DNA from 3 places in the Exiguobacterium sp. MMG028 genome. Region 2 is predicted to be linked to each of the others. Evidence: predicted binding sites of a transcription regulator. Region 2 holds the regulator's gene; each other region holds the start of a gene.

Region 1 (8,205 bases), 120 kb from region 2:
AGTTCCGCTTCAACAGCATATGCATTCCGCTGAATCTCGAGCATCTGCTGGGCCTGTTCGAATTGATGGATCGGGATTTCTTTTAATTGCATCGTCTCACCCCTCCATTATCGAGTAAACTTCCTTGCCTGTTTGCGTTTCGCCCGCTTCAGTGCCAAATAGAGACGATGTGTCCCTTTAAGTGGCGGACCATGCCCGACAAAGGTCAAGAGTGGTGACAAATCAATCAATCGCTCCGCACTCCCTACAGCAACGGATCGGTTCCATGTCGCAAGACCAGGCAGCGGGAACAACGGACGGACGTCCCCCGCCACTGCGGCCCCTCCCTGCGACTGAAAAGCGTCTCCGGCGAATAATACCCGATTCGTTTCATCGTAAAATGCAATCGAACCTGGTGTATGCCCACTTGCGGCAAGGACACGTAGACCAAATAGCCGCTCACCGGGATCTAACAACGTATCTGGTGTAGAACGAATCGTCGGCAAGGAACCCCGTATCTTGTGCTCTTCTTCCTCATCTAGTGAACGGTCTCCTGATAGTAAGCGGGCATCACGCCGGGAGATGAACAATTCTGCGAGTGGATGTTCCGCTTTGATGGCATCTACCCCACCGACATGGTCTCCGTGGGCATGCGTCAATAAAATGGCAAGGAGTGGTTTGTCGAGTTCTTCAATATACGACAGAATATGTGCCGCATTTCGTTTTAGCGCCGTGTCGATCAAGACGAGCCCGAGCTCATGTTCGATCAGCTGGACGTTGATTGGAAGAACGGGAGCGTAAAAGGTTAGTTGGTGGATATGTCCGTATCGTCTCACTTTCATCGAAAATCCTCCTAATCGAATAAGGTGGTCCAGTCATCTTCTTGCCAGTGCGCGTCGAAGCACATATGAATCTGTTCGAGCGTGTTTCGGGCAAGGGAGAGCTCTGGTAAATGGTCGCGTTCAAAGAATCCGACATCCGTCGTCTCTACGCCGGCAGCGCCTTCCCCTTCCCCGTCACCGATCAATGCACACTCGATGAAGAGTTTGTAATAGTGCTCAGAAAGTGGCGGGTGTGGATGTTCGTGCATATCAAATAAGGCGAGTAACCGCACCGGAATGACATCCAAGTCGGCCTCTTCTTCGACTTCTTTGATGATATTCGCAGCAGGAGAACGGTTCACCTCACAGAAACCACCTGGTAGTGTCCATAACCCGTCCGACCGCTCCTTGACGAGTAACAATCGGTCCCCTTTGAAGACAACGCCCCGTACATCGAGCTTCGGTGTCGGATACCCTTGAACATGGACCAATTGAGAGACGGCCTCGTTCGGTAAGTCTGAATGTCGTTCATACATCTCTTTTGCGATTTCTTGGAGTTCTTCATATCGTTCTCGGTCATATTGATCACGTGTGAACGTCAGACCGGCCTGAGACAGCGCCTGAATCCGTTTCGCCCACGTCAGCCATTGAGACATATAGATCCCCCTATCATTTGTCCTACATGTTTCTTTCGGCAAATCGTCGCGTTCTCCTTTTTAGATTTATATTCCTCGAAGACTCGGACAAGCCACGTATACTGAAAGTAAACAGAGGAGAGGTGCAGCATGAATCGTTATGAACTGACTCATTTCAAAGAAACTTTGTTACATTATTCAGAATCTGACTTACGGTATAAATACACCCCTGCGATTTGGTCAATTGGTCAGATGTACGATCATATCATGTTGGTCGCGGATGAGTATTTAGATGAAGTCGACCATTGTCTTCAAGAAGACGGCAAACTCGGTGGAGAGAAGACACCATTCGGGGAGAAGTTGTTCCGAGAAGGTGGATTTCCTCCAATCAAAATCGAGCTCCCTCCCGAGATGAACCAACCTCCGAACAATATCGATACGAATGAGCAGTTACTCGGGCGGATGACCACCTTGATTTCAAGGATGGATGCGTTAGAAACCCGTCTAGGCGACGCCACAGACGATTGGAAGACCTTTCACGGTGGATTCGGCTGGTTGAATGCGAGAGAGTGGTTCGAGCTTGTCGAGATGCATACACGGCATCACCGTCGACAGCAACAAGAACTAGAAGGATGGCTAACACAAAAAGACCTGTGAGCGGCGATTATGCCGATCGACAGGTCTTTTCTTTAATCGAGATACACGTCCTCGATCTCACCGAATGAATCTTCGTCGAAGACGAACGATCCGTTGGCATAGCGATCAAGTAGCGTGAGTGTTTTTGTCTTCACTTGTTTTGCTTTCTCTTTTCCGACGATATGCAATGTCTCATCCCCATGTACAGGGAGCACACGACGGATTTGGTGCGGTTTTGATTTGACCTCACGAATGAGCATCGTTCCGCGAAGGTTGCGGTTCGTGCAATCGAACTGGTCTTCAAGTTTCATCTTCTTGACCGCTCCTCGTTGCGTCACGAGAACGAATAACGGTGGCGTGAAGAACGAGAAGGCATCCGCGACGACGTCACCATCTTTCAAGTTCATCGCTTTCACACCAGCTGCCCGCTGTCCAACGACCGGTACGTCATCTTCTTTGAACCAGAGGCCATATCCACGCTCGGAGACGAGGAACAACTGCCCAGGACCATCACTAATTCCAGCGAAAACGACCTCATCGTCACCTTTTAGCTTCAAGGCCATGAGCGGTTTCGACTTCCGCTGCGCGTCATAGTCTCGTAACGGCGTACGTTTGACCATTCCGTCTTTCGTCACGAAGAGGCAATGGGCATCTGTCTCGAACGTCGAGACAACGTCTGCCGAGATGACCTGTTCTCCTTCGATTGGGACGAGGTTGGCGACGTGCTGACCGGCATCCTTCCACTTCGATTCAGGGATCTGATGGATTGGGATGAGGAGGTAGCTCCCTTTGTTCGTCCAGACGAGCAAGTGGTCTGTCGTCATCGCTTGTGTCATGAGGAGAGGACGGTCTTTATCCTTCATCTCCGGTAAGACGTCACTTGAGGCGCCGTATGAGCGCATCGAGGCACGTTTAACGTATCCGTCACGGCTGACGAAGACCATCGTCTCTTCGACGGCAATCATGACTTCCGTCTTCAGCTTCAATTCTTCGACTTCCGACTCGATGACCGAGCGACGGTCATCCCCGAACTCATCACGTAGCGCCGTGAGTTCTTTCACGATCAACTTCCGTTTCGTCGCATCCACGTCAAGAATGTTCGAGAGGCGAGCGATCTCTTTTTGGAGTGCCTTCGCTTCTTTTTGCAACTCGACGATGTCCGTATTCGTGAGTCGATACAATTGGAGCATGACGACCGCTTCGGCCTGGCGTTCCGTGAATGAGAACCGCTCCATCAGTTTCTTCTTCGCGTCCGCTTTATCTTTCGCGGAACGGATCAATTCAAGCGTCTCATCGAGGACCGAGATGGCTTGTTCCAAGGCATCGACGATTTCAGCCCGTTTTTTCGCCTGTTCGAGTTCAAACGTTGTGCGACGTGTCACCACTTCTTCGACGTGCTTCAAATAGGCGTCGATGATCGGGATGATGCCCATCTGTTTTGGTGTCCGGTTCACGATGGAGACCATATTGTAGTTATAGGCGAGCTGCAGGTCCGTATGCTTCAAGAAGAAGTGAAGGACACCCTCCGCGTCTGCCTCTTTCTTCAATTCGATGACGACACGAAGGCCGGTCCGGTCCGTCTCGTCACGGACTTCCGCGACACCTTCGACCTTTTTGTCGAGACGGAGCTCTTCCATCTTTTTGACGAGGTTCGCCTTGTTCACTTCATAGGGGAGTTCGGTGATCGTGATCTGTTCACGGCCGCCTTTTAGCTGCTCAATCTCTGATTTCGCGCGGATGATGACCTTACCCTTGCCGGTCTCGAACGCCTTCAGGATGCCTTCTTTCCCCATGACTGTTCCTCCGGTCGGGAAGTCAGGTCCTGTGACATACTCGAGGGCGTCTTTCGCTGTATCGACATTGCCTTTCAGGCGTGCTATGGCGAGGTTGAGCACTTCCGTCAAGTTATGCGGCGGGATTTCTGTCGCATAACCCGCTGAGATTCCTGTCGTTCCGTTCATGAGCAAGTTCGGGAGGAGTGACGGCAAGACGAGCGGTTCTTCCGTCGAATCGTCAAAGTTCGGCGTATAGTCGACCGTATTCTTCGCGATCGACGTCAGCATGACCCCAGCAATCTTCGAGAGACGCGCTTCCGTATAACGCATGGCCGCTGCCGGGTCACCGTCCATCGACCCGTTGTTCCCATGCATGTCGATGAGCGGATAGCGTAGTTTCCAGTCCTGAGAGAGACGTACCATCGCCTCATAGACGGACGAGTCACCGTGCGGGTGATAGTTCCCGATGACGTTCCCGACCGTCTTCGCAGACTTCCGGTAAGGCTTGTCGTTCGTATTCCCCTCATGGTGCATCGCATAAAGGATACGACGTTGTACGGGCTTGAGCCCGTCGCGTGCGTCCGGCAAGGCACGGTCTTGAATGATATATTTTGAATAACGCCCGAACCGGTCACCGACGACCTGTTCGAGAGATAAGTTTAAAATGTGTTGAATCGTCGACATCGTTACATCACTTCCTCAATCGCTTTAGTCACATGTTCATTGGCGATGATCGAATCATCTTCCTGGAGTCCGAAGGCAACGTTCTCCTCGATCCACTCACGGCGATGCGTGACGTTATCGCCCATCAAGACCGAGACGCGCTTGTCCGCGACAGCCGCGTCGTCCACCGTGACACGGATGAGCGTACGGGTATCCGGATTCATCGTCGTCTCCCATAACTGGTCCGCGTTCATCTCACCGAGACCTTTATAGCGCTGGAGGATATAGCCTTTCTTATACACTTTGACCAACTTCTCGAGCGCCTCTTCGTCCCATGCGTAGTCGAACTGCTCGGACTTGCCTTTCCCTTTTGAGATGCGATAGAGCGGTGGCAAGGCGACGAACACACGGCCAGCCTCAACGAGCGGTCGCATATAACGGAAGAAGAACGTGAGAAGGAGCACTTGGATATGCGCACCATCTGTATCGGCATCCGTCATGATGATGATCTTGTCGAAGTTGCAGTCATCCAAATCGAAATCATGACCGACCCCGGCACCAATCGCGTGGATGATTGTATTGATTTCTTCATTCTTCATGATGTCCTGGAGTTTTGACTTCTCGGAGTTGATGACTTTCCCGCGTAACGGAAGGATGGCTTGGAACGTCCGGTCACGCCCTTGTTTGGCGGAACCACCGGCCGAGTCACCCTCGACGAGGAACAGTTCGTTCTTCGCGGCATTCTTCGATGTCGCCGGCGTCAATTTCCCGTTCAAGATGCTCGAACGTTTCTTCTTCTTACCGTTCCGTGCCTCTTCACGTGCTTTTCGTGCCGCCTCACGCGCCTGAGCCGCGCGAATCGCTTTTTTGATGAGCATCGTGGCCATCTGTGGGTTCTCTTCTAAGAAAATCGTCAGTTGCTTCGCCATGACGCTATCGGCACTCGCACGCGCCTCTGGGGAGCCGAGTTTCGACTTCGTTTGACCCTCGAACTGGAGGAATTCCTCTGGGATTCGGACCGAGACGATGAGTGTGAGTCCCTCACGGACGTCGCCGCCGTCTAGGTTCTTGTCCTTCTCTTTGAGCAATCCGTTCTTACGCGCATATTCATTCATGATCCGGGTCATCGCCGTCTTGGCGCCGACCTCATGCGTCCCACCGTCACGCGTACGGACGTTGTTGACGAAAGAGAGGACGTTCTCGGAATAGGCGTCTGTGAACTGGAATGCGAGTTCGATCTCAATCTCGTTCTCTGTCCCTTCGAAGTAGACGATCGGATGAAGCGTCGCCTTATCGTCATTTAAATATTGAACGAATTCAGCAATCCCATCCTCGTAATGGAACGTCTCTTGTTTATCGGTACGCTCATCCGTCAGTGTGATCGTCAATCCTTTTAAAAGGAAAGCCGATTCACGTAATCGTTCGGCGAGCGTGTCATAGTTATACGTTGTCGTCGAGAAGATCGATGCATCCGGTTTAAAATAGACGCTCGTTCCTGTCTGGCGCGTCTTGCCCGTCTCGAGGAGCGTCGTCTGCGGCACGCCGCCGTCCGCGAATGTCTGCTCGAACACTTTCCCGTCGCGATAAATTGTCACGACGACCTTGCTCGAGAGTGCGTTGACGACCGAGGCACCGACCCCGTGGAGACCGCCCGACGTCTTGTAACCGCCTTGTCCAAACTTCCCACCAGCATGGAGAACGGTGAAGATGACTTCAGGTGTCGGTTTTCCAGAGGCGTGCATCCCTGTCGGCATCCCACGTCCGTGGTCACGGACCGTGATCGCATCGTCCTTATGAATCGTCACATCGATTTGACCACCGAACCCGGCGAGCGCTTCATCGATCGCATTGTCGACGATCTCATACACGAGATGGTGAAGCCCGCGATGGTCGGTTGACCCGATGTACATCCCCGGTCGTTTTCGTACGGCCGTGAGTCCTTCGAGCACCTGGATGGCGTCTTCATTGTAATTAAATAGATCTGTTGACATAGCAGTCACCTCAATTTCGAACACACGTTCGTTTTTCTTTCCTATTGTATAGCTGTTCATCGATTCTGGCAAGCCTCCCTTGTCAGCCGTTGCTGAAAAAAAGGAGACCTACCAAGGAGGTAGGTCTTATCCGAGTAGACGAGCATGCTCCACGTACAGGCAGCGGTTCTCGATGTAATCGAGCCCGGCATCGCGTGCGATTTGCTCCGCCTCTGAACTTGAGAGACCAAGCTGGTTGAAGACGAGCCCGACATCCCCATGTCGTACCGCATCTTCCGCGACACCTGCTAAAAATTCACTGCGACGGAACACGTCGACGATATCGATTCTACCCGGGATGCTCTCGACGGACGGATATGCCTTGCGGCCGTTCCACTCCTCGAGCATCGGGTTGACAGGGATGACGGTATACCCGACACGAAGTAAGTACTCCGCAATCTGGTTGGCCGTCTTGTTCGGGTTGTCGGACACGCCGACGACCGCGATGGTCTTCGCTTCAGACAAAAGTTGCTTCAAACGCTGATCATCCATCCAAAATCCCCCTTTGGTTTACGTTTACAGTGTAACGTTACCTGACTTGCCGTTTCAAGTCCTATTTTCATCATAAGGTATAATGGTTCAACATTACAATTTCAAGACAAATCAATATGGTTTACATAACAAATTATTGTCTACCATTTATTTTGCGATAAAACTTATTGGTCGATTAACCGTTCGATTCAGAAACAATCATGTAACTCATAAACATTGCGTGAAATATCTATTTCACGCAACAATAAGGACGTGTTATAAGGTCTTTTCATGGATGATTTTGATGACTTTTATATAAATACAAGCGTTCTTTCGCTATACTGAATGAGAGGAGGTGTGAGATGGGAACAATTTATGATGCCCGTCGCGGAACGCTGTATAATGAACGCATCATGTTTTATGGCAACGTCATCGCCTGGTTCGTTCATCTATTGTTCTGTCTGTTATTCTGGCGATTGGATGTGACCTCTTTGTTCATCTCTAACGGAGTGAGCGTCCTATATTACACGATTTCATTTTATTTTGTACATAAGCGATGGTACGGCATTTTCTTCACCGGACTCTTCATCGAAGTCGTGTATAATGCGATCGTCTCGACGATCATTCTCGGTTGGGATGTCAACATGCATTATTTCATACTCATGATGGCCTATGGCGTCTTTTTCATGCCGAGCGTGACAAAAGGACAACGAATCTTGACGACCGCCCTCGCAATGATGATCTATAGCATCCTCTTCGTCAATGTGTCAGACGGAATGGTGACTTTGCCACAACCTATCGAACAGGCACTTGGGCTCTTTTGCATCCTTTCGACGGTCATGATGATTGCCGGTCTCTCATTCATCTTTGAATCGGCCGTCGTCGAGGTGACGGATGAACTCGAGCAATCGAACGAGCAATTGCAGGTTCTCGCTTCGACAGACGGATTGACCGGGCTGCTGAATCGGAAAAACGGGCATGAACGCGTCTCGGAATCCATCGAGCAGGCTAGTCGTGGCGGCATCTCTTACGCCATTGCGCTATGTGACATCGACGGATTCAAGTCGTTCAACGAGACATATGGCCACGATTGTGGAGACCGTGTCATCCAACAAGTCGCATCCATCTTGTCCTCGGTTGACGGGATTGCCGTACGCTGGGGTGGTGAAGAGTTTTTGCTCTTCTATACGAACTC
Region 2 (8,205 bases):
AGATGTAGCGCTTGAAACGGGTTTTGTCGATCAAAGTCACCTTCATAAATCATTTATTGATTTTATTGGTTTTACACCAGGTCAATACAAAGCGATTAACCACGCATAGAGTGTGTCAATAACCACACTTTTTTATGACTTAATTTTAGCTTTTATGAATGAGGGAGAGATATGATGACACACGAAGAAAAAAGATTTGTTGATTCTTTAAAATCAATTGCTAGAAATCAAGACATTAAGTCATATATTCAAAATGACGATAATCTCTACCGACTATTTTTAAGTGGGGCGAAGCGATTTGTTGCGGGTGAGAAGAGGGAGGATGGAATTGAACGTGCTATTCAATTCCAAACAGAAGGACATCGAGTCTCACTTGAATTTATAGGCGAAAATACGATGTCTGAGACAGAATGTAATAGGGCCAAAAATGAGTTTCTTGAATTAATGATTGAACTAGGTAAGCATTTAAGACATTTTACAATCTCATTAGATTTATCCCATATAGGTATGATGGTATCAGATGAACTGGCAATCTCAAATTTGCTCGAACTGGCAATTGAAGCAAAACGATATGATGCGACGATAATGATTAGTATGGAAGAAAGTGCGAAGACTGAACGAATTCTCTCGATTTATAATCATGTGGAAGAAATACACTCAAACATTGGAGTGACGTTGCAAGTTCATCTTAAGCGAACTGAAGCCGACTTATTAAAACTGGTTCAAAAACAAAGACGGATACGGTTAGTAAAAGGTGCCTATCAGGAAGATGAGGGAGTATATACACCTAGATCGAATGAGTTAAATGATCGTTATGTGAAGTTTGTTGAGAAATGTCAGTCTACAAATCAAATGCTCTCTCTTGCAACGCATGATGTATCATTATTAAATTTATTGGAAGAGAAAGGTCTTCTTAGAGGTTCACACGTGGAAGTAGAGATGTTGGATGGAGTTCAGTCAGAACTATTGAATAGTTTGAAACAACGAGGAATATCGACTAAGAAATATGTGACCTATGGAACAGAGTGGTATCTATACGTTGTTCACAGAATTGCTGAACATCCATCGAATATCTATACATTTATATCAGACGTCATTAACCAAAAAACGAGATGAGAAGAAGCTGTATGTCTAAAATAGGACCACCTTCGTGAAGCACAGAAGGTGGTCCTTTTGGTTGATCAAAATGCTTTTTTAAAAAATGTCGATGTGTAGTCGAGCGTCGTGTGCAGTGTCGTCGCAAATACAAGACCTAAAAAGAACGACATGCCGTGTACGTCCACCCACGACCGGATTTCTGTTTCATATACTGTGAAGGGCAAGAGCAGAATGAGTGGGAAGCCGATGTACGCAATCCGAATCAGATCACTCAAAACAGGTAAATGCGAAAAGAGCGAACGGTGTGGCATGAGCTTCACATATGGGAGCCATATGAATTTAAGTGGACCCCATCGGTAATAGGCATCTGATTTTAAGTCAAGATCTGGGGAGAGCCAGAGTGTACCGATAATCGCACCGATGATCAATGCGAACGGAATATCGATGTCAATAAAAGGCGTGGCAACCGCAAGTGCGCCGGTTGCCACGAGATTCGTTCGGGTATGGGTCTTGCCACTAGCCATTAATGAATCGTCCGGTATACACCGATGACCTTCCCTAAAATCGAGACGTTGTCAAAATACATCGCTTCCAACTCATCGTTTTCCGGTTGAAGACGGACTTTTGAAGCTTCTTTATAAATCCGTTTCACAGTCGCCTCGCCCTCATCGGTCATGGCGACGACAATCTCTCCATTGTCGGCGGTGCTTTGCTGACGAACGAGCACGCGGTCCCCGTCCAAAATTCCGGCGTTGATCATCGAATCTCCGGAAACGGACAACATATATACATTATCTGAACCGACGATATGTGCCGGGAGCGGGAAGTGTTCTTCCACGTTCTCGATGGCGGTAATCGGTGTCCCGGCGGTAACTTTCCCGATGACCGGTACGTACATGACGGACTCTTGCTCTTCCATTGTCGGCATATCTTCAGTCAAAATTTCAATCGCGCGAGGTTTCGTCTTGTCTCGACGGATCAACCCGCGTTTTTCCAAACGATCTAAGTGACCGTGTACGGTCGAACTAGAAGCAAGGCCGACGGCTTCTCCAATTTCACGAACAGAAGGCGGATATCCCTTTGCCCGAACTTCGTCTTTGATGAAATCAAGAATCTGTTGTTGTCGCGCTGACATTTTTTTCATTATGTTCACCTCGATGTAATCGAATAACCTGCAAACGCATCCTATTCTTTATGTATCTAGTGTAACACAAGAACACATGAGCGTACAAACATTCGTTCGTTTTTTTTGTGTTGACCGAACACGGGTTCTTGTTTTATGATGAGAACAGATAAACGAACAAACGTTCTAACGAACATATATTCTTATACAGGAGGCAATGTAATCATGAAAGACACACTTAACGGAATCATTTTAGTCGGGATGCTCTTGGTCGGGATGTTCGCTTTTTATTTGGCAGGGGAGATGCGAGGGGAACCGGCAGTAGTCGAACCAGTCGTCACTACGGAGAAACGTACGATTGAAGAAGAAGTCGCTTATGTCCAAGCGGAATCACTCGAAGCACAAATTATGGCAGAACGAGAAGAGCATCATGAACGAAAAACAAAATGGTATGCCGCTGAGTGATTGTTGATCATTGCGAACCGTTCTCGAACTGTGTATCGTAAGGAATGAATGCGATGAAAGGGAGTGATGCGATGCGAGTCGTCATCTATTGTCGGGTATCGACGAACAAGTCCACCCAAGAGACATCACTCAGTCGACAAGTCGATGAATTACAGCATCTGGCTTCGCAACTAGGGGCAGAAGTTATAGAAATCATCACGGAGCAAGAAAGTGGATATGAAGTGAATCGACAGGGGCTTCTTGATTTGCTTGACCATGTGTCGATGTCTGATTTGGATGCCGTACTTGTCACGGACGACAGTCGCCTGGGACGAGGGAATGCCAAGATTGCCATCTTGCACACATTGATGAAACATGACGTTCGGTTGCTGACGATGCAATCGACGTCGGACTATGTCGTTTCCGATGCCGAAAAAATGGTATTAGAGATTGTCAGTGTTGTGGAAGAGTATCAACGCAAAATTCACAATGCTAAAATTTCTCGCGGAATGCGCCGTGCCGTCGCCAACGGATTTAACCCACAGCGCAATATTCAAAATAACGATCAAGGTGGGCGACATCGAATCGAAGTGCCAATCGAGGAGATTATCCAACTGCGCGAGCGCGGGTTGACGTTTGCTGAGATTGCGGCAACACTCCGCGGATTTGGTTATGAAGTGTCGAAAGCGACCGTCAATCGACGTTATCTCGAGCACCAGTCAGTAGCTGAAACTTGATTCTTCCTCTCTGATTTTGTAAAGTATAAGAACAAATTCACTAGAGAGGGGGCGAGTCAGATGTTAGCACCAGGACAATTGGAGCGAATCAATTTCCTCGCCAACAAAGCGAAGACAGAAGGACTGTCTCAAGATGAAATGAACGAACAACAAGACTTGCGTCAAGAATATTTGAAGGCGTTCCGTCAATCGTTCAAGTCACAAATGATGGGGATGAAGGTCGTCGATCCAGATGGGAACGACGTCACCCCGGAGAAGTTGAAAGAAGATCAAAAACGCTATCGTGGCGAGTGATGTTGAATGCACATCCTATTTCGTATAGGATGTGCATTTTTGTTATACACGAACGGTCATCAGACGAACGGATTGCTGTTTTTTCAAGGCAATTGAAGGAAACGATTTCACTTAATGTGTTATACTAATTAATTAGTTGTGACACACGAATGAGTGTGATAAAATATGACGGGTAGAAAACCTTCTTAACACAGAGAGGATGAAATTAGTGGAAACAACTACTAAAGAATTATTAGCGATTAACTCGATCCGGACGCTTTCAATTGATGCGGTCCAAAAAGCGAACTCTGGTCACCCAGGGATGCCGATGGGCGCTGCACCTATGGCGTTCACACTTTGGACAGACAAAATGCGTCACAACCCGAAAAATCCAAACTGGTTCAACCGTGACCGTTTCGTTCTTTCGGCAGGTCATGGATCGATGCTCTTGTATTCGCTCCTTCACTTGTCTGGATATGATTTGTCGATGGACGACCTTAAATCATTCCGTCAAATGGACTCGAAGACTCCTGGTCACCCAGAATACCGTCATACGGCTGGTGTCGATGCGACGACGGGACCACTTGGACAAGGGATTGCAATGGCTGTCGGAATGGCCATGGCAGAGAAGCATTTAGAAGCGACTTACAACCGCGACGAGTTCAACGTCGTTGACCACTACACGTTTGGAATTTGCGGAGACGGAGACTTGATGGAAGGTGTATCGGCAGAAGCGGCATCACTCGCTGGTCACTTGAAGCTCGGTAAACTCGTCGTTCTTTACGATTCAAACGATATCTCACTCGATGGCGATCTTCACAAGTCGTTCTCTGAAAGCGTAGAAGACCGTTTCAACGCGTACGGATGGCAAGTCATTCGTGTCGAAGACGGAACAGATATCGATTCAATCGCAAAAGCAATCGATGCAGCGAAAGCGGAAACGTCAAAACCGACATTGATCGAAGTGAAAACGGTCATCGGATTCGGTTCACCGAACAAATCAGGTAAATCGGCATCACACGGTGCTCCACTTGGAGATGCTGAAATCGAATTGACGAAACAGTTCTATAAATGGGAAGGCGAGTCATTCTACGTACCAAACGAAGTATATGACTTATTCAACGAGAAAGTTGTCGAGCCTGGCGCAAAATATGAGTCAGACTGGAACGAACTCGTAGAAGCATATAAAGCGGCACATCCAGAACTCGGTGCACAGTTCGAGCGTGCGATGAACAACGAACTTCCTGAAGGTTGGGACAGCGAGTTGCCAACATTCGAAATCGGTTCGAAAAAAGCGACACGTCAAACGAGCGGTGAAGTTTTAAACGCAATCGCGAAAGCAGTACCGACACTCTTCGGTGGATCTGCTGACCTTGCAGGGTCAAACAACTCGATGATTAAAGGTGCAGTGGACTTCGATGAAGATCCAGCTGGACGTAACATCTGGTTTGGTGTACGAGAGTTCGCAATGGCGGCAGCTGTAAACGGAATGGCACTTCACGGTGGCGTCCTTCCTTACGGTGCGACATTCTTCGTCTTCTCGGATTACCTTCGCCCGGCAGTTCGTCTTGCTGCACTCATGGGACTTCCGTCAACGTTCATCTTGACGCACGACTCAATTGCAGTTGGTGAAGATGGCCCAACACACGAGCCAGTTGAACATTTGATGAGTTTCCGCGCGATGCCGAACCTCTCTGTTCTTCGCCCGGCAGACGGGAAAGAAACAATCGCTGCTTGGAAACAAGCGGTAACATCGAAAACGACACCTTCACTCCTCGTCTTGACACGTCAAGCGTTGCCAGAGCTCGAAGGCACATCAGTTGAAACGGCAGCAAAAGGAGCATACGTCGTTGCAGGTGAATCGAAAGATGCAGACGTCCTCTTGCTCGGTACGGGTTCTGAAGTACACGTCCTCGTTGAAGCGCGTGAGCAGCTTGCGGCTGAAGGCGTGAATGCGGCAGTCGTATCGATGCCATCATGGGAACTCTTTGAAGCACAATCTGCTGAATATAAAGAGTCTGTCCTTCCATCTTCAATCACGAAACGTGTATCACTTGAAGCGGGTGCGACACTTGGATGGTATAAATACGTAGGATTCGGTGGAAAAGTACTCGGAATCGACAAGTTCGGAGCATCTGCACCTGGGGACCTCCTCATGAAAGAATACGGCATGTCAGTCGACAACGTCGTCAATGCGGTAAAATCGCTTTAATCGAATTCGAAATTCTCGTGACGACCATTTGTTTGGTCGTCACTTTTTTTCTGGACGACTAGCGAAGTTGGTCAATTTAGTGTATAGTAAAAAACGATGTTTCATATGGTAGAGGAGGTAAAGCCTTGAGTACATTATTCTGGATTCTTCTTGTCGTGGCAGCACTCATCGGGGGTATCGCGATCGGATTCTTTATCGCGCGTAAATACATGATGAACTACCTTGAACAGAACCCGCCAATCAATGAAGATATGATTCGTACGTTGATGATGCAAATGGGTCAAAAGCCATCACAGAAGAAAGTCAACCAAGTGATGCGCGCCATGAACGTGCAGATGAAAAACGAAAAGAAATCATAATCAATCACGAGAGCACTTCGGTATCCGAAGTGCTTTTTTGTTTCCTCTTTTTGTTAGACAATCGAACAAACTTTCGCTACGATTAATGAATAATCTTCATATAAAGACAAAGGGGGCGTTTCATATTCGTGTATTTAAACAATTGTCTTGGTTTTTGCGTCTCGAGTGGAAGACGTATGCACTCGGCATCGTCTTGCTCATATTCGTGGCAGGGCTAGAATTGATTCCACCGCGTATCATTGGTCGAATCGTCGACGAAATCAACCGTGGTTCACTCTCGTCAAATACGCTCTGGATGTTACTCGGGGGTCTCGCAGCAGTCGGGATTGGGAATTATGTTGCCCGCTTCTTTTGGCGCTATTTCATCTTCGGCGCTTCGATTCGACTAGGAAGAATGTTACGTAGCCAACTGTATCGGCATTTTACCGATCTCGATCAACGATTTTACAAGAAATCACGTGTTGGCGACCTGATGGCCCACGCGACGAATGATGTGCAGGCCGTATCGATGACGGCAGGTGCGGGAATATTGACACTCGTCGATAGCGTAACGCTTGGGACGTTCGTCATCATTACGATGATCACGACGATCAGTTGGAAGCTTACACTCGTTGCTTTGCTCCCACTGCCGATCATGGTCGCTCTGACGACACGGTATGGGAAGATGTTACATAGCCGCTTTGGCGTCGCCCAAGCAGCATTTTCAGAATTGAATGACAAAGTACAGGAGAGTGTCAGTGGAGTTCGTGTCTTGAAGTCGACCGGGGAAGTCGACCGAGACGTGGACTCGTTTGAGAACTTATCGAGTGAGGTCATGGCAAAAAACGTACGAGTTGCCAAAATTGATGCGTTATATGATCCGACCATCTTTGGGATTGTTGGCTTGTCCTATATCCTCTCGGTCGGGTATGGCGCCGTCTTGATTGAACAAGGTGAATTGACAATCGGACAAATTGTCAGTTTCACAGCCTATTTGGCGCTGTTGACGTGGCCGATGCTGGCGTTCGGTTGGTTATTCAACATTGTCGAGCGTGGACGGGCATCATATGACCGAATCGAGCGAATGCTCGCCGTCAAACCGGAGATTCAAGATGACCGGATGGCCGCGACGACACTTGCACATTCAGAAGTGGAAGTCGATGTGCGACACTTCGCCTATGACGAAACCGTCGTACTCCGTGATGTCCATTTTCGGATTGAGCGCGGAAAGACGATTGGCATTGTCGGAAGGACAGGTGCGGGTAAGACGACGATTGTCCGTCTGTTGACCCGTGAGTATGATGTGAAAGACGGAAAGATTAAAATCGGAGGCATCAATATTCGCCAAGTGAAAAAATCGTTATTGATGGACAAAGTTGCTGTCGTGCCACAAGATCATTTCTTGTTCTCCGATTCGATTGCGAACAATATCGCTTTCGGAAGACCCGATGCGAGCATGGAAGAAATCATCGAGGCGGCTAAAGTCGCGGAAGTGCATGAGGATATCATCCGGCTACCGGAAGGATACGCGACGCTTGTCGGCGAACGCGGTGTGACGTTGTCAGGTGGACAGAAACAACGGATCTCCATCGCGCGTGCGCTCATGACTGAAGCGGACGTCTTGATTTTGGATGACGCGCTATCTGCAGTCGATGCGAAGACGGAAGAGTCGATCATCGAACACTTCCGTGTCGGAAACCCTGAACAGGCACGGGTGATTGTGGCGCATCGCCTCTCTGCTGTCGAACATGCAGACGAGATTCTCGTGATTGAAGACGGCAAAATCGTCCAACGTGGGCGTCATGATGCATTGCTGCAAGAAACCGGTTGGTACCGAGAGACGTATGATCGTCAACAACTTGAGGCGATTGTAGAAGGAGGTGGACACGATGAAGCATGATGTTCAAGAATGGCAGGTCATCAAACGGCTACTCAGCTATGCAACACGTTACGGGAAGTCGCTCAGTATCGCCTTCGTCT
Region 3 (8,205 bases), 460 kb from region 2:
TCGGATGAAGGACTCGTCGCCATCCATGAGTTCGTCCCAGCACTTCCGTGGTGGTTCTATACGAAGACTCAGGCGAAAGCCCATCTCGTCGTCATGTGGTTATTCGGTCGTCATGTGAAGTTGTTGGCGAAAGACGCAGAAGATGGTGATCAAGTCGTAGAGGCTCCGACGAATTGAAGGGAGACGCATCGAAAAGGTGCGTCTTTTTTGATTCCAATTTTCGGAAGTACGATACAATCAATGTAACCTTGTCAAAAGTAGAAAGTGTACATAAGGACAACACACCTATATTCGAATCAAACGCTTGAGATTGAAAACAGAGGGGTGATCAATTTATGATTCAACAAATGAATAATGAAAAACGGCTCAAGGTGTTTAGGCATGCTGAGGTCGCTGAACCGAGCTTTTTAGGTGAGGGTGCGTGGCATGAGGCGTGGAAAGTCTTAAAAGACGGTTGCGAACGGGTTCTTCGGATTCCGAAAGAAGTGGCGTATGGAAAGCGAGTGACGTTCGATTACAATGCCTTGACGGCAGAGTACGCAGCTACGAAGCTATATTATCAGTCCGTCAACCAAGCGGTTCCTGGGGCTGCTCCTGATTTTTACGAATTCTATGTGTCTCCTGATTTCACGTATACATTAGAATCGTTCGGGGGTGATTCACTTTCGTTATATACAATGACGATAGAGCAAGCTGCCTATATCGGAGTCCAAGTAGGGGAAATCTATAGGAAAACGGATCAAATTGAACACGGTGTCGAAGGACTAGGGTATTTGATTTGGACGGAAGACAAGAAGTTGCACGGTAGTTTGAGCGGTGACCTACATACGTTTGTACGAGAAGAAAGTGACGAACAGTTGGCAGATTACAAAGTGTTGTGTGAAGCATATCCTGAAATTCAAGACGATGTGGTAGCGCAAATGCTTCATGCAGCGACAGAATTGCGGAACAAACAGGTCTCTGTTCCAAGTCTCGTTAACCAAGATGCATCTCCTGAAAATATTTTATTGAAAGGGAATCATGTCTGTTTAATCGATCCGTATCCAATCGTCTATGCACCGCGAGGTATGGCAGGGAACTTCATGAATTTATATGAGAACTACTTTCTCGCATTGTCACAAACGGAGCGCTACCGAAAGCATCGGTTTGATACGTGTGAAGAACAATTGAAAGCCATAGCAACAGGATTCCTCGAAGGTTATTGTGACGGAGACGAGTCCATCATTCGTGAAGTACGAGGGGAACAACTACTCCAATTACTGGAGACGGTATATCTCCATCATCAGTTGTTAAGCGAAGAAAAATTGACGCGAGAAGATATCATTCGTTATGGAGATAAGCAGGCTATCACCACTCGGTTATTCGAGCTGAACGATTCCCTCAAACAGCTTGCTAGAACATGTTTGACTGAACGATGATCTCTTTAACCAATCATAGACGTGATGCTTGTTTTGTACATTCTGTTAACGTTTTTCTCAACCCGTTTACAAGCCCTCTTTCCAGGCGTACACTGAACTCGCTTTTGAACTGATTGGAAAGAAGGAATGTATGATGCAAGACTCACTCTCCACACGTGAGATGTGGCAAAAAGACATCTCGGCCGGCATCACGGTCGGTGTCGTCGCCATCCCGCTCGCCATGGCATTCGCCATCGCCTCTGGGGTCCCGCCGGTATACGGGCTCTACACGTCCATCTTCGCTGGAATCCTCGTCAGCCTGTTCGGGGGTTCGACGTTCCAAATCGCCGGACCGACGGGGGCGTTCATCCCGATCGTCTCGGGTGTCGTTCTCGCATACGGGTATGAAGGGTTACTCGTCACGACCGTCCTCGCCGGTATGTTACTGCTCCTCATGAGCGTGCTCCGGGTCGGACGGCTCATCCGTTTCATGCCCCGTGCCGTCACGATCGGCTTCACAGCGGGAATCGCCGTCGTCATCTTCGTCGACCAGCTCGATGAGTTGTTCGGGGTCACGTTTGAGAAGGCGCCGCACTTTCACGAGAACTTGCTTCGTCTCGGTCAGGCGTTGCCCGAAGCGTCCATGTGGCCGCTTGTCATTGCCGGGATCGGCTTTTTGACGCTTTGGCTCGTGCCGAAGCTGCCGTTTCGTTTACCGCTCTTACTCATGGCGATGCTCGTCCCGACGTTCGTCAGTCTCCTCATCCCAGGTAAAGTCGCGACAATCGGGAGTGCCTACGGCGGCATCCCGAGCGGACTGCCAGAATTCAACTGGCTCGCGATCGACGTCGACTTGATCACGACGCTCCTTCCGTCTGCGTTCGCCATCGCCTTCCTCGGTGCGCTCGAATCACTTTTATCGGGAACGGTCGCCGATGGGATGGCGGGGACGAAGATGAAGCCGGACAAGGAACTGTTCGGGCAAGGGCTCGCGAACGTAATCACACCGTTCTTCGGTGGAATTCCCTCGACAGGTGCCATCGCTCGGACGGCGACAAACATTCAGGCCGGAGCGGTCAGCCGACGCGCCGGCGTTGTTCACGGAATCACGGTCCTCGTTGCGGTACTCGTCCTCGCACCGTTCGCGAGTTACGTGCCGCTCGCCGCACTCGCTCCGATTTTGATGCGGGTCGCCTGGAACATGTCCGAACGCCATCACGTGATGGCGATGTTACGTCATCGTTCATCCGAGTCGCTCGTCTTGCTCGTCACGCTACTGTTGACGGTATTCGTCGACTTGGTCGTCGCCGTCGAGGTCGGGGTCATCTGTGCGCTCGCGCTCTTTGCGAAGCGGATGGCGGATACGATCGACGTGCGTGAACGGACAGAACGGTACATCACAAGAGACGGGCAGATTGTCTTCAGTGTCGAAGGTCCCCTCTTTTTCGGTGCGGTCGAGCTGTTCGAGCACGTCCTCCATCACATCCATCGGGAGCCGAACGTATTCATCTTCAACTTCCACCGCTGCCCGGTCATCGACGTGACCGCGGTCGAGGAGTTGCGTCGTGTCGTCACCGAACTGAAAGCGGCTGACCGTCACGTCATCTTCGCACACTTGTCGCCATCGGTCCGTGCGACGCTTGCTCACTATGGACTACTCGACCGGATTGAGACGTTCGAGACAACCCAAGAGGCAATCGAGGCGTCTTAACGAACGGACAAGATATCTCCAAATGGGACGCGCCGTACTTCACCGTCGAACAGTTCGACTTCGCGCTCGGCATAATAGATGGCGTGGACGTAGCCGCGCATGCTTTTCGTTAAACCGTCCACGAACAAGGTCACTTCGACCTGGTCGCCTTCACGAATGGCGCGTTCGAGCTCGGTCTGCCAGAGATAGAGGAGCTGTTCGTCCAAGTCGGGCAGTTCAATCTTTTGGATTTGGGCATAATAACGTTTCAGTAGGGCGACGTGCTCGGGCATGAGAAATGGGATCCATTTCAATTCACCTCGGTCACGATAGCGGGTCTTACTCATGAGGAATCGCCTCCTTGTTTGTGTCCGCCAATTAAGCGTTGGCGTGTCCGAAGCGGACTGTCTTTCAGTAAACTCGACGCCGGTCGGATCGTGCCGCGACCGAACCGGACGTTCAAACCGTCAATCAAATCGAGGAAGTCGAGCCGCTTCGCCTTCGCCCATTCGTCTTCAAAGAACGACAATTGGACGTGGTCGCTCCGTGGCTCGAGCTTTCCGAGGGCGACCGAGACGTAACGGACGGCTTCCGTCTCTTCCCAGCCATCTAAAAATAGTTGCAATAAGATGGGTAAAAACTCTTGCTCGTCCGCTGTGAAGCGGGGGAGCTTCTTTTGTTTGCTGAACCCGCCTCGGTCGCTCGTCCGCGTATAACGTACCCCGAGATGAATCGTTCCCCCGACGAGTCCCGCTTGCCGGGTCCGCATCCCGACTTCGACCGCAATCGCTTGTAGGACGAGCCGGATCGAGGAATATGTCGTGTAATCTTTCATGAGGGTGATCCCATGTCCGATCGACTTCGGTCGCGTCCGTTTCGCCCCGAACAAGGAGCTCGCCGGCAAGATGGTCGGCGACTCGTCGATGCCCCAGGCGTGATGCCAGAGTTCGGCACCGATCACGCCGAATTTTTCATGAAGAGACTCGAGCGGGTAACGGGCCAAATCACCAATCGTCCAAATACCGAGCCGTTGCAGGTGGACTGCCATCTTCGCCCCGACGCCCCACATCTTCTCAATCGGGGCCGGATGAATCAGTCGCTCGACGTCGTGGAGAAGACACGTGACGACACCTTTCTTTTTCGCATGCAAGTCGAGGACGAGCTTGGCGAGGACGTTGTTCGGTCCGATGCCAATCGTCACAGGGATGCCCGTATAGCGAAAAATCGTCGCACGCATGAGGTGGGCGACGTGCTCGTCACTTCCGAATAGCCGCTCCGTCCCCGTCATGTCGACGAGCGTCTCGTCAATCGAGTAGACGCGAATCGCTTCGGGCGGGGCGAACTGATGGAGGATGTGGATGATTTGGATGGAGACGTTCAAGTAATGACTCATCCGCGCCTCGGCATACAAAACATCCCGCCGTTCGTGCCACGGAAGACGGTCGATGTGGAAGCGACGCGACCCGGTCTTGATGCCGAGCTGCTTCATCTTCGGGGTCGCCGCCAGGACGAGTGCCCCGCTATCCTGGAGGTTTGAGAGGACGACGAGCTTTGTGCGGTAAGGATTTTTGTTGCGCGCGGCACACTCGCAACTGGCATAGAACGAGACGCTGTCGATACAAAAGATTCGCCTGCGCATCGTCACCACTCCTTTTTTACGAACAAATGTTCTGTTTTTCTCATCGTAACACGGTCTCACGCCGTCTCAAATAGTGAATTGAAAATATTTTTACAAAGACTTTTTGAAAATTAACCAAAATTTATAGGTTTTTAACATGACAAAAACCAACTTTTAGGAAGTTTTCGTAAAAAAATCTCCGAATTCACTCGATTTTCGTTATAATAGACGAGTATGTAACAGATGAATTGACAGAAAGATGGAGGCTATTAGTGTGATCCAATTTGTAAAACAATTAACGAATGATCAAAGCCGGCGTTTGAAAGCGTACGAACGACGGGTCGCGCGAATCAACGAATTAGAGACAACGATGCAAGCACTCTCGGATGACGAGATGCGTACATATACGGAGACGCTCAAGGCACGTCTCCTAGATGGAAAGACAGTCGATGATATCGCCGAAGAAGGGTTCGCCCTCGTTCGCGAAGCATCGGTCCGCGTGCTCGGGATGCGTCATTACGACGTCCAGCTCATCGGTGGATTTGCCCTTCTCGAAGGGAATATCTCGGAGATGCCGACAGGGGAAGGGAAGACGCTCGTCGCCGCTTTGCCAAGTTACGTCAAGGCACTTGAAGGAAAAGGCGTCCACGTCATCACGGTGAACGATTATTTGGCGAGACGTGATGCCGAACAAATTGGCAAGATTCATGACTTCCTCGGTTTAACGGTCGGCTTGAACGTACCGGACATCGAGCCAAACGAGAAGCGCGCCGCTTATCAGGCGGAAATCACGTATGGGGTCGGGACCGAGTTCGGGTTCGACTACTTGCGTGACAACCTTGTTCATAATCCGGAAGAGCGGGTCCAGCGTCCGTTTCATTTCGCCCTCGTCGACGAAGTGGACAGCATCTTGATTGATGAGGCGAAGACGCCGCTCATCATCGCACAAAAGGACCGTTCGCACATCCGCTTGAAACAGCTCGCGCAACAAGTCATCTCGAGCTTCGAAGAGACGGACTATGAAGTCGATTTGGAATCGAAAGCGGCCTCGTTTACAGAAGCTGGGATCACCAAGATTGAAGAGTTGTTCGTCATCGACAACTTGTTCAGTGCGTCGCATCAGGTGCTCTACCACTATCTCGTACAGGCGCTCCGTGCGAACGTGTTGTTCGAACTCGACGTCGACTATATCGTCCGTGACGATAAGATTGAACTGATCGACTTGTTCACGGGACGTATCATGGAAGGACGCAGTCTCTCGGAAGGATTGCATCAGGCGCTTGAGGCGAAAGAGGGCGTCACGATCACCGAGGAGAACAAGACGACGGCGGAGATCACGATCCAGCATTACTTCCGCATGTATCCGCTCGTCGGCGGGATGACGGGTACGGCACAGACGTCGCGTCAAGAGTTCTTGAAGACGTACAACATGGACGTCGTGCAAGTGCCGACGAACCGTGAACGGAAACGAATCGACCATCCGGACCGTATCTTCATGACGATCGAACAGAAGTATGCGGCCGTGACGGAAAAAGTCGACAAATTGCATGCGATGGGGCGCCCGGTCTTGATTGGGACGACCTCAATCGCGCAATCGGAGGCCATCAGCAAGCACTTGCAGAAGAAGCGAATCGAACATGACGTGTTGAACGCGAAGACGGTCTCTCAGGAAGCGGACATCATCGCCGACGCCGGACAGTTCGGGAAAGTGACGATTGCGACGAACATGGCCGGACGTGGGACGGATATCACGCTCGACGCAAAAGCGAAGGAGGCAGGCGGTCTCTTCGTCATCGGAACGGAGCGGCATGAGTCAAAACGTGTCGACAACCAGCTTCGCGGTCGTTCGGGACGTCAAGGCGATCCAGGTGCAACTGAGTTCTTCGTTTCGCTCGAAGATGAGATTGTGAAACGCTATGCGGCGCAGAAGCTAGAGCGCGTAGAGAAGAAATTGAAACCGAGCGCGACAGGGGAGGTCTCGTCGAAAGACGCGATTGAAATCATCGAATATGCGCAGACGACAATCGAAGGACTCGGCGTCTCGATTCGAGACTACTTGTTTAAACTTGATGACGTCTTGAACGAGCAACGGAATATCATCTATACGATTCGTAATCAGGCCGTCAATGCCGACGCGAACGCGATTACGAAAAACGTGCTTGGCATGATGCGTCTTGCCCTTGAGAACAGTATCGACATGCATGTCTCGGACGAACTCGTGCCGGAAGAATGGCCAATCGATGAGTTGAAGGAAGACTTGCGCTACTTGACGATGCAAGAACCGACATGGGCAAATGATATCGCCGATACGCGTGAACTGAAGGATGCTTTAAACGATTGGATGGAGACGATTATCGCAACGACAGCGTCACGCCTCGAACAAGACGACATCGTCCTCTTCGCGAAAGAGTCGCTTCTCCGTGCCGTCGACATGAAGTGGACGGATCATTTGACGACGATGAGTGGATTGAAAGAAGGAATTGGTCTTCGCAGTTACGGTCAGGAAGACCCGAGCCGTCAGTTCGGAAAAGAAGGCCTGGAAATCTTCGAACAGACGTATATTAATATTGCACGGGATGTCACGACGGAACTATGCCAGCTCGACCGCTACTTCGCCGAAATGGCAGAGGAGGAAGTATAATGCTAGGATTTCGTAAACGTAAACAGATTGAGACAGGCAATAAAGAGGAAGGACGCCAATTGACGCTCGTCATTGACGATGAGATGGGCATCGCGAAAGAGGATGAGTACGTCTTCCGTTATCATGCGAAACGGCTTCCGAATCTGATTGAAAACCAAGTGTCTATTGAACTCTTACATGCTGAACATTTAGAAGAGGGAATATCAATTGTTGCACTGTTCCGAAATACTCTCCCAAGCTCTTTTGAGATTGATGAACTTCCAATCTTATTACTTGATGGAAATAATATACCATCTGGTCGAAAAAAATTAAGTCGTATTGATTTACCGACATTTGAGCCATGGACAAGTAAACCAGTGTATCTAAATTTTTTCCCTGATGAATTGTTTGGTGAGATTGACACGTCTGCACCACTTCGTCTCGTCTTCCAAATGAACCCGATCGACGCGATCCAAGCCATCTCACGCGAGGCGATGGAACAGTTCTCACCAGGGGCGTGGCAACAAGTGATGCGCACGAACGTTGCGACACCACCGGTCGGGGAAGACGAGTTCAACATGATGCTCGTCGCCGTCGAAAAAGACGAGACGCGTGTCACGACGACACTCCTTCTCCGAAACGGCTATGCCCACGATTTGAATGTGGAACAACTCCCGCTCGAACTCATGAGTGGAGAAGAAGTTGTCGGTCTCACGACAATCCGTCTCGAGAACCCGGTCCACAGCAAACATGCCTATCCGATCTCCGTCACGTTCGAGAACGTGGAAGGGGACGGCCCGTTCACCGTACGGATTAAACGCTCATAAGACGAAAGACCTAATTTCTGTAAAGGAAATCGGGTCTTTTTTATACGAAATTT

The links. The regulator LexA, encoded in region 2, represses DNA repair genes until DNA is damaged. The targets are predictions, from matches to a motif close to CGAACATATGTTCG.
Region 1: a site for LexA is predicted at 6,518-6,531, ahead of parE (DNA topoisomerase IV subunit B). Genes of this name have one in related genera too.
Region 3: a site for LexA is predicted at 4,746-4,759, ahead of PJK55_RS00095 (Y-family DNA polymerase). Genes of this name have one in related genera too.

The regions. Positions count from the first base shown of each region.
Region 1 covers NZ_JAQJIN010000001.1:593,570-601,774, reverse strand. Annotated here, with positions in the region: gene PJK55_RS03220 (GNAT family N-acetyltransferase) at 1-92, opposite strand, end outside; gene PJK55_RS03215 (MBL fold metallo-hydrolase) at 108-821, opposite strand; gene PJK55_RS03210 (NUDIX hydrolase) at 833-1,456, opposite strand; gene PJK55_RS03205 (DinB family protein) at 1,586-2,092, shown strand; gene parC (DNA topoisomerase IV subunit A) at 2,125-4,530, opposite strand; gene parE (DNA topoisomerase IV subunit B) at 4,533-6,500, opposite strand; gene PJK55_RS03190 (CoA-binding protein) at 6,627-7,031, opposite strand; gene PJK55_RS03185 (GGDEF domain-containing protein) at 7,373-8,205, shown strand, end outside.
Region 2 covers NZ_JAQJIN010000001.1:475,016-483,220, forward strand. Annotated here, with positions in the region: gene PJK55_RS02560 (AraC family ligand binding domain-containing protein) at 1-109, shown strand, start outside; gene PJK55_RS02565 (proline dehydrogenase family protein) at 175-1,116, shown strand; gene PJK55_RS02570 (metal-binding protein) at 1,182-1,622, opposite strand; gene lexA (transcriptional repressor LexA) at 1,622-2,242, opposite strand; gene PJK55_RS02580 (hypothetical protein) at 2,447-2,686, shown strand; gene PJK55_RS02585 (YneB family resolvase-like protein) at 2,758-3,402, shown strand; gene PJK55_RS02590 (DUF896 domain-containing protein) at 3,463-3,696, shown strand; gene tkt (transketolase) at 3,896-5,887, shown strand; gene PJK55_RS02600 (YneF family protein) at 6,013-6,246, shown strand; gene PJK55_RS02605 (ABC transporter transmembrane domain-containing protein) at 6,371-8,125, shown strand; gene PJK55_RS02610 (ABC transporter ATP-binding protein) at 8,115-8,205, shown strand, end outside.
Region 3 covers NZ_JAQJIN010000001.1:14,846-23,050, forward strand. Annotated here, with positions in the region: gene PJK55_RS00075 (NAD-dependent epimerase/dehydratase family protein) at 1-177, shown strand, start outside; gene PJK55_RS00080 (hypothetical protein) at 336-1,418, shown strand; gene PJK55_RS00085 (SulP family inorganic anion transporter) at 1,552-3,108, shown strand; gene PJK55_RS00090 (YolD-like family protein) at 3,105-3,434, opposite strand; gene PJK55_RS00095 (Y-family DNA polymerase) at 3,431-4,726, opposite strand; gene secA2 (accessory Sec system translocase SecA2) at 4,980-7,346, shown strand; gene PJK55_RS00105 (SLAP domain-containing protein) at 7,346-8,152, shown strand.